One region of the Paenibacillus sp. p3-SID867 genome, then DNA from elsewhere that is predicted to be linked to it. Evidence: riboswitches for the same ligand, from Rfam matches in the RefSeq annotation. Region 1 holds a riboswitch; each other region holds the start of a gene.
The links. Region 1 has a riboswitch for cyclic di-AMP ahead of M4D81_RS29090 (C40 family peptidase). Riboswitches for the same ligand answer to the same signal wherever they lie in the genome.
Positions count from the first base shown of each region.

Region 2: linked by a shared signal. The riboswitch ahead of M4D81_RS12765 (hypothetical protein) and the one ahead of M4D81_RS29090 (C40 family peptidase) in region 1 are both predicted to bind cyclic di-AMP.
Region 3: linked by a shared signal. The riboswitch ahead of ehuB (ectoine/hydroxyectoine ABC transporter substrate-binding protein EhuB) and the one ahead of M4D81_RS29090 (C40 family peptidase) in region 1 are both predicted to bind cyclic di-AMP.

Region 1 is NZ_JAMBDM010000021.1:10,910-15,487, forward strand. Features, by position in the region: gene M4D81_RS29085 (flavin-containing monooxygenase) at 1-1,001, opposite strand, end outside; gene M4D81_RS29090 (C40 family peptidase) at 1,266-1,742, opposite strand; cyclic di-AMP (ydaO/yuaA leader) riboswitch at 1,746-1,878, opposite strand; gene lgt (prolipoprotein diacylglyceryl transferase) at 2,131-3,036, opposite strand; gene M4D81_RS29100 (disulfide oxidoreductase) at 3,430-3,882, opposite strand; gene M4D81_RS29105 (DsbA family protein) at 3,883-4,566, opposite strand.
Region 2 is NZ_JAMBDM010000005.1:228,464-233,041, reverse strand. Features, by position in the region: gene pruA (L-glutamate gamma-semialdehyde dehydrogenase) at 1-761, opposite strand, end outside; gene M4D81_RS12770 (proline dehydrogenase family protein) at 963-1,883, shown strand; gene M4D81_RS12765 (hypothetical protein) at 1,944-2,408, opposite strand; cyclic di-AMP (ydaO/yuaA leader) riboswitch at 2,541-2,714, opposite strand; cyclic di-AMP (ydaO/yuaA leader) riboswitch at 3,251-3,419, shown strand; gene M4D81_RS12760 (hypothetical protein) at 3,554-3,964, shown strand; gene M4D81_RS34790 (potassium-transporting ATPase subunit F) at 4,119-4,193, shown strand; gene kdpA (potassium-transporting ATPase subunit KdpA) at 4,224-4,578, shown strand, end outside.
Region 3 is NZ_JAMBDM010000012.1:50,570-55,147, reverse strand. Features, by position in the region: gene ehuA (ectoine/hydroxyectoine ABC transporter ATP-binding protein EhuA) at 1-827, opposite strand, end outside; gene ehuD (ectoine/hydroxyectoine ABC transporter permease subunit EhuD) at 842-1,504, opposite strand; gene ehuC (ectoine/hydroxyectoine ABC transporter permease subunit EhuC) at 1,507-2,160, opposite strand; gene ehuB (ectoine/hydroxyectoine ABC transporter substrate-binding protein EhuB) at 2,162-2,995, opposite strand; cyclic di-AMP (ydaO/yuaA leader) riboswitch at 3,372-3,517, opposite strand; gene M4D81_RS34720 (exosporium glycoprotein BclB-related protein) at 4,006-4,578, shown strand, end outside.

The DNA of each region.
Region 1 (4,578 bases):
TCATATTTCACCCATCCAAGCAGTGCTGACCCTCTTGATGTTTGCCACGGTAATCCAACAAAGTAGAGTCCTTTTACAACGGATACACCTTCCATATGATCGATATGTCCATCTTTAAATGCCGCTTTTATGTCTATCCAGTGATCATCACGTTTAAAACCTGTAGCCCAGATAATGTTGTCGATATGTATAGGAGTTCCTTCGTTCTGAAAATATAACTTTTGATCCACTATCTTTTCCGTCCTTGCATGGAGTTTTATCCTTCCTTGTTGAATGAGCAGCTTTAACTCCTTTCCATATATCTGTTCTGGCATTGCGTGCAACCATTTACCTAACATACTTTTGCGGTTTGCTGTTAGAAAGCCCACCTTGTCAAAATACCAAAAAATACTCTTGCCGAAAATATGTAACGGTTTATATTGGATCTCACTGCTTGCGGACAAATGCACTTCAAAATCATCTGCCAATTCACTGGAAATTTGGGCCCCGGAGTTTCCTGCACCTACAACACAAACAACCCCTTCTTTAAGTTGGTTCTTATTTCGATATTCAGAAGAATGTAATTGTATAACTGCATCTCCTACCTTATCATGAAAGGAAGGTACAAGTGGCTTCTGAAAAGGACCGGTGGCTACTATAACCTTTTTTGATCTAAATGTACCCTCCGATGTGGAGACTTCAAAGATACCATTGTTCATGGTTAATGATGTAACTTGTGTATTACTTTGAATAGGAAGCTCTAAACGATTCGCATAATCTTTCAAATAATCTGCAACCTCATTTTTATGTGGTAAACCCTGAGGATCACCTTGAAAGGGAACACTTGGTAGACTATTATACATTCTTGGCGTAAACAGATGAAGAGAATCATAGCGATCTCTCCAAGAATCACCAACCTCCTTGTGACCATCAAGGATGAGAAAATCCACAGATTTTTGTTTGAGATAGTAAGCAGCCGCAAGCCCGGCTTGACCTCCACCGATGACTATAACATCTAACATATAAATATCATCCCTCCTTTTAATATTTTTATTTAAAGTATCATATGAGCATTTATTCATCAATAATGAATATCCCAACATTGAGTATCGGCAGAAATGCACATCTTCTAAATAGGCATCAAGTCATTAGTTTTTGTACACTTAAATAATAAGCACCAACGTATGTCTAAGAAGGAAACACGATTGCAAGCCATGAGGGTAACATTGAATTGAAATCATAAAACAAGCCCTTCATAAATGAAGGGCTTGTTCTTTTTAATTATTTCAGTTGTAACTTCCGACCATCATCGTGTAACTTTTTTGACTAATGGTTCTTCTTGCTGTTACATAACGCTGTTTGTAATAGGATTCTGAAAGTTTACTTATCCTTACACCCTTACTGCTGGACGAATGTGCAAATTGACCATTACCAATATAAATTCCAGCATGAGAAATGCCCTTGCCACTCGTATTAAAAAAAACTAAGTCACCCGGTCTCAGATTAGCTTTGGACACTGGAGTGCCTACCTTGGCCTGAGCTTTTGATGTACGTGGTAAATCTAGATTGAATTTATCAAAAATGTACAGAATAAAGCCGGAACAATCGAAACCACTTGAAGTTGTACCTCCCCATTTATAGGGTGTTCCAACGACTTTACTTACTTCAGTAGTCAACTTAGGTTGATTATCCGCAAACGCACTTGCTGCTCCCGAAGATAATATAATGGCAGACCCTAACAACGACAGTAAAATTTTCTTCAAGATTTTTTCTCCCTTCGATGCCTACGGAGTTAGCTGAGGGTTCGGTAGAAGGATCCCTATACTCCCTTTACTACAAGAATAATTCACCCAAAAATGGTTCCCCCGTTTTCAAAACGAAACTCGGCATAATTTATGAATTTTTTGTAACCCTACATAATGTAGTCTATTTATTACCCTTTTGTCAATCTTATCTTTTAATTTCTTTCCCTCCTCCAATAAATGTTGTGATTCGTTCATATTCTCCTATTTAATGGACTTAAATCATTACATTATTCGAAGAATAGCTGGTTTGAACGGTCTAATAAAAAAAACAATATTGTAACAATTTTGCGGAGGATAGAAATTAAAATGGCAGTCGAACCTGGTTCGACTGCCTAAATTGAAATCTTTAAGATTTGTTAGAGACGATTGGATCTGCATATCGTTCAGGATGGTTTCTAAACCTTCGGTATGCAATGAGGCAAATGGCAATTAAAATAATAAAGACACTCAATAACTGCGAGACACGAACTGTACCATAACTCATTTCGCCTTCCTGGAACATAAGCCCCATCGGTGACCAAAGTAATTTCATCAAATCTGCAAGCCAGTTAGAGGCATACCATGCTAAACTGTCGGTACGCAGTCCTTCGATAAAAAACCGCCCGATGGAATACCAAGTGAAATAAGTCAAAAATAACTCACCTGAACGTAGAAAAGGCTGGCGTCTCAACCATAAGAGCAACAACAAACCAACCAAATTCCAAATGGATTCATACAGAAAGGTCGGATGATAATAGATGCCCTCGACATTCATTTGATTGACAATAAAGTTAGGCAAGTGTAGTGTTGTCCTGAGAAAATCCTCAGATACTGGCCCTCCATGAGCTTCTTGATTTATATAATTTCCCCAACGCCCGATCAATTGTCCTATAATTAAACCCGGAGCACATAGATCTGCGATACGCCAAAAATTATAGCCACGTATACGAAAGAAAAAAATCATAGCAACGATCGCTCCGATTAAAGCTCCGTAAATGGCGATTCCACCGTTCCATATTTTGAAAACATCCCAAAAGTTATCGCGGTAATCTTCCCACTTGAATATGACATAGTAAGCTCTAGCCCCGACGATAGCCGATGGCACGCCAACTAGCACCATATCCAAAAAGAACCCTGGATGGATCTGATACCGCTTGCCTTCTTGAATAACGACGATTAGACCAATGAGAGCTGCTACGCTTAAGATAATTCCGTACCAGTATAATTGAATTGGCCCTAATCGAAATGCAATTGGACTAATCGCATCGAACAAACCCTCTCACCTCAATCCCACATCGTTTGTAACCGATGTATTGAGTAGTTCATAATTAATGTTGAAATTACGATTAAACACCCTATATTCACATAAGGAAGGCGATACATGTTGAACAATGATTCTTTTCTTTCACTTCTCAAGCCTAGGATTATCATCTTTAGCTCACTGTTACTGTTTACTATGATTAGCATCGTTTTTCTGACGGATATCTACTTTATTCATTTCAACAAAACCGTTCATATGATAGCACATTATATCAGTCCGTTTATCATTCACTTAATGTTATCCCTTTTTGTGAAGAACAAGGTGTCCTGGTTACTTGGTGCAACGCTGACAACGATTATCTCACTAGTACTGATTCTAGTAGTGGTTTTGGTGTTTTTTTAGCAATTAGTTGCCTGATTTTGGGCTCACGCCAGTCTCAGATCTAGTGAGTACCATTAAGATTGTAATTAAAATAAAGGCTACTAGTGCGAGAAAAGGAATCGTTATAAAACCAAACCAATTAATGTATTGTACATTACACGGCACCCCGTTCGTGCAGGGCTTGATCTCTGCAAATCCAGGGACCTTCTGCTCCAAATAATGAAATAAGGAAACGCATGCTCCAAAAATCGAAAGTGGAAGCACATATTTTTTTATGCTTGTCTCACTGTAAAAGGCAGCAATTCCAAGAATGATACTGAGTGGATACATTAGTATTCTCTGATACCAGCACAATTCGCAAGGAATAAACCCCCTTATCTCGCTAAAATAGAGACTTCCAAGCGTTGCTGTAAGTGCGACAACCCAGGCTAAATATATTGTTTTGTCACGTACTCCCACTACTCGATCCTCTCCCATCTATTCCTTAAGTTGCGCATTGATTAAGGAAGATATCTCCTCATAATCAAACGGGTTCGATACCATAACATTATTGATCATAATCGTGGGTGTTTGTTGTACATTATATTCACGGACTAATTCCTCATCTAAACCAACTTGGTCTTCGATTTGTTTACTTCCCATATCTTCTTTAAGCTTCGCTAGATCGATATTAGGTGTATATTCTTTAGCAAGCTCCAACGCCTTGTCTGGGGTTAGCCATGCGTTATCATGCTGCTCTGTTTCAGGTTGTGCATTAAATACTTCATGATGAAATGTCCAAAATGCTTCAGGGTCTTGCAACCGTATCGCCTCTGCAGCGAGTGCGCCTGTTTTTGATTCTTCACCATGAAAAAGAACATTAATATAGGAAAATGATGCTTTTCCTGTTTCGATAAAGTCCTTCGAGAGTTGTGGCATTATATTCTCTCCCCACGCTTTGCAGGAGGGACATTTATAATCACCAAACTCCACGATTGAAACTTTTGCATTTTTGTCACCTAGGGTAGGCTGGTTTTCCGTGGCCGGTGGGTTGTCAAATACCCCTTCCGAACGATTTGATGGTTGGCTGTTCTGGTTTAACAATACCAAAGCTACCACCAGGCCCACAAAAATGATGGTGAAAATAACTAGATTTTTTGATGATTTCTTCTTATTATTCATGTTTCACCTCAG
Region 2 (4,578 bases), on a different contig from region 1:
ATGAACCTGGTCAATGGGTGATCCACCAAATAGTCGCCCACTTCCTGACCCGGGCCAGGCAGGAAATTAACGACTCCCGGAGGCAGGCTGACCTCTTCCAGTAGCTCCACGAATTTAGCGGCTATGACCGGGGTGGTGCTGGCCGGCTTCAGCACAACGGTGTTGCCGGAGACGATGGCAGCCGTTGTCATGCCGGCCATAATCGCTAGCGGGAAGTTCCACGGCGGAATGACGATGCCGACGCCAAGCGGGATGTAATAGAGATGATTCTCTTCCTCCTCGTGGACCGTCAGCGGCTGGGGCGCGCTCAGGCGCTGCATTTCGCGTGCATAGAATTCCATGAAATCGATCGCCTCGGCCGTATCGGCGTCGGCTTCGGCACGCGTCTTGCCGGCTTCGAGAGTCATGAGTGCGGAGAACTCGAGCTTGCGCCGCCGCATGATCGCCGCGGCCTTGAACAGATAGCGTGCCCGTTCGCTCGGCTCGGTGTGCTTCCACGTCTCAAAGGTATGCGCTGCCGTCTGAATGGCTTGTTCGGCAAGCTCGGTATCCGCCTGGGACACGACGCCGATGACTTGGCGTTTGCGCGCCGGATTGACCGAATTTGCGGTGCGCTCCGTATGGATTTTGGCACCGCCGATGACCAGCGGGTACGATTGGCCAAGCTCGGCTTCGACCCCGGATAACGCCGCGTCGTATAACTTGTTGTTCCATTCGTTGTTGAAGTCCATAAATGGTTCGTTCCGAAAAGATGCTCGCATGGGGAGGCCCCTCCTTAACATGATATGAATCGAAGCTTCTGGCCAATGGTCCAGCTGCGAATGCGTCATGGTGGCATGGTTAGGAACTCCTGGTGAAAACCTCTATGTAAGATATGTATGTCTTCCTGCATGCCGTCATGATTTTTGCATATGAGTTAGATAGAGTGCATTTTTGGTTTACCTTGCAGAGGGGGCGCGCGCATGGACGGAACCGAGCTTTACCGCAAAGTGATCCTGACGGTGTCCGGCAATAAACTCGTGAAATGGTTGTCGATCAAGTACGGCCGGAAATTGGCGGGCCGATTCATTGCCGGCGATACCTTGGATGAGGCGCTGGATGAAATCGAGAGGCTGAACGCGAAGGGCATTCTTGTCACGCTGGACCATCTGGGGGAGGGCATCCGGACGCTGGACGAAGCAGCCGGGTATCGGGAGGAATATTTGAAGCTGGTGGAAGGGATCGCGAGGCGTGGAGTGCAGTCGAACGTATCGCTGAAACCGACGCAGATGGGCATGGCGCTGGATCTGGAGAAGGCGTACGAGAACATCAAAATGGTGGCGAAAAAGGCGAAAGAGCACCGCAATTTCGTTCGCCTGGATATGGAGGATTCGCCATACACCCAGGCGACGATTGATATGACGCTGCGGCTCCATAAGGAGGGGCTGACCAACGTGGGGACCGTAATGCAAGCCTACTTGTTCCGTACGGAGGAGGACGTCAACAATTTGATGCATGCTGGCGTAAATCTGCGGTTGGTCAAGGGGGCGTACAAAGAGCCGGGAACCATCGCCTTTCAGCAGAAGCGGGAGGTCATTGACAACTATAAGAAGTTGATCAAAATGCATTTTGATCAGGGAGCCTACGTCGCGATTGCTTCGCACGACGACAACATCATCGACTGGGTGAAGGTGTTTGCCGAGCAGAGCCGCATAGGCAAACAGGAATTTGAGTTTCAGATGCTGTACGGGCTGCGGATGAACGATCAGGCTGCGCTTGCGCAGGACGGCTACCGTATCCGGTGTTATATGCCCTACGGAACGATGTGGTACCCGTATTTCACCCGGCGGCTGGCAGAGAAGCCGGCCAACCTGATGATGGTGCTCAAAAATATGTTCAAGTGAGCGGGGGAAAACAGCCAATTGCAATGGAAGCGAGAACGGTAGCTCTTTCTAGCAGCTGTCCTAGAAGGAATAATACGCCTCCGAGCAGTCCATCAGGAAGGAACGCTCCAGCGGCAGGCTGCCTAACCGCTTCCGGGTGATGTGCTGTTGCAGATTGGCCTCCAGATCGGCGAGGGCCGATACGGCGAGCTGCATTCGTACGGATCCCCACTGCTGCTGCTTCTGGGCATAGCGAACGGCCTCGGTCACGGGCATACCTCTCAGCCTCGTAAAGACGGATGCCCAGCGGACCAGATCCGCGAATTCTCTTGTGCTTGGAAGCGCATATTCGGCATACCCGGCCGCGTCTTTACAGCTGATTTTGAACAACCCGCAGTTCCAATCTCGGTCGCTCCAGGGGATAAAGCGTTCAGCCGAGCCCCGGTCGAAACGATATATCTCCATGCAGCGGATGAGCTCTGCATTTAATGCAGGCGATGTGGTTTCGATGACGGGGGCCAGTGCGGCCTCGATGAGTTTCGTCATGGTCTACGCTCCTTTATAGGAATGTTATATGCACGGCAAAAAGGCCCGGTGAGCAGAGTAACCCCGCTCTCCAGGCCTATTTATCGTTAGAGGCCCTGCTACAGTGGCCGCTTCGCTTAAGGCTCGGGTGGTGTTCTCTCTCAAATCGCGCCTACGAGGTTAGCTGACGGATTCGGGCTTGAGAGCACCCTACCGCGATGCCTGATCATCAGGCCTGCGGATTCACCCCATTCACCAACAGAAGCTCCGTTGGCGGTTTTGGTTCCCCCGTCTCCCGATCTGTCGAGAGCTCAGCGTAAACGAATGTTTCGAATGATGGATGAATCATACGCCGGAGGACTCTAAAAGTAAATGGCCATATTGAACGGATACATTCCGAAAATCGATGAAAACCGTAAAAGAAAACGCTTACATTCGGTCGTGACATCTATTATCATGGCAAAATCTCGGTATCTCGATAGATTGCGATAAATACAAGAAAACAAGAGAAATACATAGTATAGAGCAGAATTCAGGAGATAATGGAGCGAAATCGGTCAGATCCTGTTCGACATAAGGCTACATGTGTTTTTGCTCACATTTACTTCCTGCAAGGCCGGACGTATGATACGAACTATGAATTGACGGACATCGGCGGTTGGCATACAGGCAGCCGTTCCATGAAGACCTAAAGGCTGTGTGAGAGCTGCCGTGCTCTTTATGGATCGAATCTCGGGCGAGGGCAACATGGGCCTTCGCTGGAAATGCAGGATGATGCGACTCTCACCGCTCGAACCTGAAGCTGTGCTGTTTTGTCGGACCTGGATGTTAGTCAATGGCTAATAGAATAACATGCTACTCGTTTTTAATTTTCGCTGAGTCCTTGAATGGAAAAGGAACGGGGGAACCAGTCGGGAGATGCATTTGATCTCTCAGGGGTGAATCCCATGGACAAGATAACGGTCTATGGGTAGGGCGACTCTCACGCCCGAATCCGTCAGCTAACCTCGTAAGCGTATCGAGAGAGGCAACGATTGTCGTGGACTTGGGCCACGGTGTATTTCACCGTGTTCTGATGAAGAAGCCTGCGGGAAGAGTTCTTCTCTTTCCCCAGGCTTCTTTGTTGTTGTCTTCTCTTTCTGAACTTTTTAGGAGGAGAACAAAAGATGGAGAAACCGCAGGAGTTTATCCTGGTATCCGCGCCGAACAAGGCCGGGGAAGAATTTATCCGCCAGCTGATCTATATGCGCATTTCGTTTGCGGCCATAGCCAACAACCGGGTTGAGCAGGAGAGGCTGCGAGAACTAGGCTGCACCAACATGATTCTTATCGATACAAGGGATGAACAAACCTGGATCATTCCCGAGTTTCCCGTCAGCAAGGTGTATTTGTTCGAAAGCAGCTTGAACCTGTGCTGCCGCTATTTACGGATCTGCCGGACATGGACGACGGAGTCGATTTATGTGATTACCCATTCCAGCAATCCGCGATTGATATACAAGGGACTGGGTGCCGATGTGGTGCTTCATACGAACCATCATCAGGTATCCTTCCTGATTACATCCATTGTCAGCTAAGCTTCTTGGCTGATGTGACCATGAGGTTTTAGGAGGTTGTATTCATGCAGGATTTATATATGGTGCTTATCTTGGGAGGAACCTACGGACTGCTCATGCTGTTTATGTCCTGGTGCGGACGGGTCATTTCGGAACCGGAGGTGGATTAGTCGTGATGATCATTTTAATATGCACGCTCTTTATTTTTCTATATTTGATTTATGCGCTGATTCACCCTGAAAAATTCTAGGGGAACAGCTGAAGGAGGAAGGCATTCGTCATGGGCATTTTACAAATTGCCATCGTTATACTCGTTCTGGTGCTGCTGGTAAAGCCGCTCGGAACTTATCTATATCAGGTGTTTCGCAATGAGGGGAATGGAACGGATAAATGGTTCTCCTGGTTGGAGAAACCGATCTTCGCACTGATTGGCTTGAAAGAACGCAAGGGAATGACATGGAAAGGGTATGCCATCAGCTTTGTGATAACAAATATCGTGCTCGTCGCGGCGGGGTATTTGATTCTGCGGATGCAGAGAGTATTGCCCTTCAACCCGAACGGTATCGACAATATGGAATCGACCTTGTCATTTTCTACGATCATCAGCTTTATGACCAATACGAATCTTCAGCATT
Region 3 (4,578 bases), on a different contig from region 1:
AAGCTCTGCAGCCGCTCGCTCTGGGGATTATCGAATATCTCCTCCGGCGTGCCCTGCTCAACGATCCTTCCCTCGGCTCCGAAGATGACGCGGTCCGCGATTTCCTTCGCAAAATCCATCTCATGCGTAATCAGCATCATGGCCATTTCGCCTTCCTCCGCGATTTCCCGGATGACCTCCAGCACTTCGCCGACCAGCTCGGGATCCAGCGCCGAGGTCACCTCGTCAAACACCATAACCTTTGGCCGCATGACCAGCGCTCTGGCGATGGCAACCCGCTGCTTCTGGCCCCCGGACAGATTGGACGGGTACATCTTCAATTTGTCGGCCAAACCGACCTTACTGAGCATGGAGACGGCCCGCTCCTCCGCCTCCTCCTTGGATAAACCCAGCACTTTGCGTGGGGCCTCCGTCACATTGCGAAGCACGTTCATGTGCGGGAACAGATTGAAATGCTGGAAGACCATGCCGACATTGCAGCGCATCCGGTGCAAATGCTTTTCATTGGCCCGAACCAGCTTGCCCTTCTCTTCCATATGCCAGAGCAGCTCACCATCAACCTCGATGGTTCCCTCGGTCGGTTCTTCCAGCGTCATCAGCATCCGGCCCATCGTTGTTTTGCCTGATCCGCTCGGACCGATCACAGCCACCTTTTCTCCAGGCTGCATCTCCAGATCAATGCCTTTAAGCACCTGTAGATCACCAAACGACTTGGTCACGCCGGTATATTTCACAATCGGCTTTGTACCCGTAGCGATATCGGGATTTCCCTCCTGCTGCGGCACCTTCGACGCTTCCGCTTGCTCATCGATCACAACGGCATTCAATTGATTCCCTCCTTTTATTTTCCACGCTGCAGATTCATGCGTTTTTCCAGCCTTTGCACAAGCAATGAGGCGATATAACTGATGATCAGGAACAGAATCCCGACCATCGTATACGGTTCAAATGCACGAAACGACTGCGACACGATATTTTTGGCCGTCAGCATCATCTCCACAAGCGTTATGGCGCATAGAATCGGCGTCTCTTTAAACATAACAATCAAATAATTACCCAGTACCGGAATGATCGGCGGCACCGCTTGCGGCAGGATAATACTTCGCCAGGTTTGGGCTTTCGTGTAATTCAGTGCTGTGGCAGCCTCCCATTGTCCCTTCGGCACTCCCTCGATTCCGGATCGGTACACCTCGGACAGATATGTGCTGTAATGCAGCCCGAGACCGATCACCCCGGCATAGAAGGCCGGAATGGAAATTCCGGTAAGAAGCGGCAGACTGTAATACAGGAAGAAGACCTGCACCAGCAGCGGTGTATTGCGAATAAATTCGATCATTCCCTTGGTTATTAATGACAGCACCTTAAATCGGCTCCGCGCTGCAAAAGCAAGGAGCAAGCCGATGACCAATGCCACCGCGAAAGCGCAGATCGTCACCCATACTGTCATTTTTAATGCACTCAAGAGCTGGGGCAGGATATCCCATACATAGTTCCAATCCCACATGACTATAACCTCCCCGCTGTCCATTTACGCTCCAGCAGTCGAACTGCCAGCGAAACAAGCGTAGCAATGACAAAATACATGAGGAGCAGCAGCACCAGAATCTCGGTCGTCCAGGAGATGTAATTATTGCGGAGCACCATCGCCTGATACGTTAAATCCGCCATCGTGATGAAATAAACCAGTGAGGTGGATTTGATGAGCTCCACAAGCTGATTCCCGAAGGGGGGAAGCATTCGCAGGGACGCTTGAGGCAATATGACATTCCACAGTCTTTGCCAAGGCTTCAGATTAAGCGCTACAGCGGCTTCCCATTGTCCTTTCGGAACGGCCAACACGGCGCTGCGAACGATTTCCGAGCCGTATGCGCCGAAGTTCAGCCCGATCGCGAGGATCGCAGCCAGCATTTTCGGAAGCTCGACGCCGATGAACGGAAGGGCGAAATACAACCAGAACAGCTGCACCAGCAAGGAGGTCCCCCGAAAGACTTCCACGTACACGGCTGTCAACGTGCGAATGATCCACAGCTTCGACAGTCGGCATAACCCGGCTGCAAAGGACATCACGACCGCAAGAATGGCTGAAAAGAAAGCAACTACAATCGTGATCTCCGCCCCTTTCAGCAGCGTAGGGAGAAAATCAATCCACGAATTCGGCATGCTACTCCCCGCAAAGGGCAGCGGCCGTCATCTCGCCCGGGAGCTCTTCTTCTGTGAACCCGAACTTCTGCAAAATTTCCAGCAGCTCGCCCGACTCCTTCATTTTTTGAAGCTCCGCATTATAAGCCTCCTGGAACTCGGTATCCGCTTGGCGGAAAGCCGTAGCTCCATAACCGCGAACGCTTTCGCCGTCGATGACCGGCTGCTCGAAATCAGCCACGCGTTCGATGCTGTCGTCGCTGGCCGAATCCAGCATCGCCTGCAGGGACGGCCCCGTCATGGTAATTGCATGCACCCGGTCTGCCTGAAGAGCGCTAATGGCCGAGGCCTGATCGGGAACCTGCACAATCCGGTCCGCAGGAATGCCGGACTTTTCCATATAGCCGATTTCGACCGCACCGGTCATAACGGCGACCTTAGCTTGGTCATGATTGGCAATATCCTCATAACTTCCGAGTCCCAGCGGATTCCCTTGCTTCACCGCAATGGCTTCCCCGATGCTGTACTCCGGATTAGCAAATAATACGGCAGAACAGCGATCCGGATTAATGAACATGCCTGCGGTAATTAGATCAAACCGCTCGGCCTGCAGTCCGGCAACCAGCGATCCGAATTCCGTAAGCTCTCCCCTCATTTCCTTGATGCCAAGCCGCTCCAGAATAACCCTCGCAATTTCAACCGCTTCTCCTGTCAGCTCCCCGTTGGCCTCTTTATAGGCATAAGGCTTCTCATTCGCAAATCCCACGGTGATATACCCCTGCTCAATGGCTTGCTCCAATGTACTCCCTTTGTCACCGCAAGCCGCAAGCGACACCCCCATAATCAATGACAACATCAGTACAACCACTCTTTTCAAAACTTTCCACAACCTTTCATTATGACTTTGGTATGCTTAAAAATGGCATGTTGAAATTACCCATGTTAACACATATGTTAACTAGGATTTAACCTATTCAGATACCTTGCATGGGCCGGACCTTCAGGGAAGATGATTCATCCATCTCCTTCCACGCTTAAACCCAATGCCATCTGATCGATTTAATTGCTTTTGGTTAAACATTTGCAGGCCTTGCCCCTCCTCTTTAGCAGAATACAAAAAGACCACCAAACAGGGGATTTAGACATAGCTCCGCCAGCAGGGGGTCAAAAAATAGAGAAAAGGCCCCTAAAGAGAATTAAGGGCCTTTGTTATGAACATCCATTATGTATGCAAGACCCATCCACTGCTGACGAGGTTAGCTGACGGACTCGGGTAAGATGGTACCCTACACTCGTGATTCCAAGTGACTCGCCCCTGGTGAAACTGGTTCCCCCGCTTTCCGGAAAATGTATGCCGGAAACTAAGCGTGTGTCCATGATAAAGGGAACTTCAGGAAAAGTCAAACCCCTTTAACCGCTTTTTCTGGAAATTCAGAGGCGGAAATGCCGTTCTTCCAGGGCCTATGACAAGCATGAAAAATGCCTCATTCAAGCCTCTTCCCCAACGATACAGGAATTTTATCCCAGCCTCATTTTTCGCTATATAGCAGGCATTTGACATGCCTCCCTTACTCATTCATATGGTGGATCGTTTATGCCATGAATTACATTCGGATTGTGAAAGCTTTCCCCACACATTTACGGCGCAAATTTTTTTTTGAAACGCTGCGTTACAGAGCCTATGAATATCGTAGGGAGATCCGAAATTCATCCTATAGTTTTGCTATTCGTCAATAGATGAATGCCTCCGGGGCTAGCGTACATTCTGGAAATTATAGGTGTTTATCTATCATTTATGCGCTATTAACCCATGCCGTACCGAGAGTATTTGCGTAGTATAGAACAAATCTAAAGGAGGTGCTTCATTTGGAACGTTCTTCTAGAAAGAGAAAATTGTGTGCTCTTAAAAAAATAGAGAAAAAAGTCATTCATGCGAAGAAAAAGCATTGCCCGTCTCATGGTCATGGTGATCATAAAGGCCATGGCGGTGGCATGAAAAAGCGTCGATGCCCAAGAGCTATCCGTGGACCTGTAGGTCCTCAGGGTCCGATCGGACCGGTTGGACCGGTCGGACCTATCGGGCCTGTGGGACCTGCCGGACCGACAACCGGTATTGCAGGACCTGCTGGACCTGCTGGACCAGTCGGGCCTGTCGGACCTGTTGGACCTGTCGGACCTGCGGGACCTACTGGAGCTACTGGAGCTACTGGGGCAACAGGGGCTACAGGAGCAGCCGCAGGAGGAGCCATCATCCCATTCGCATCCGGCATACCGCTTGCTCTGACCACCGTTTTAGGCGGATTAGTTGGATCCGTTGGTCTCGTAGGATTTGGTAACTCGGCCAATACGTTTACGCTGGCTGGCGGTACGATTGACCTCACTGGAGCTGCTGGAACTCTGCTTAACATGGCGTTTAACACGCCACGAGCCGGTACCATC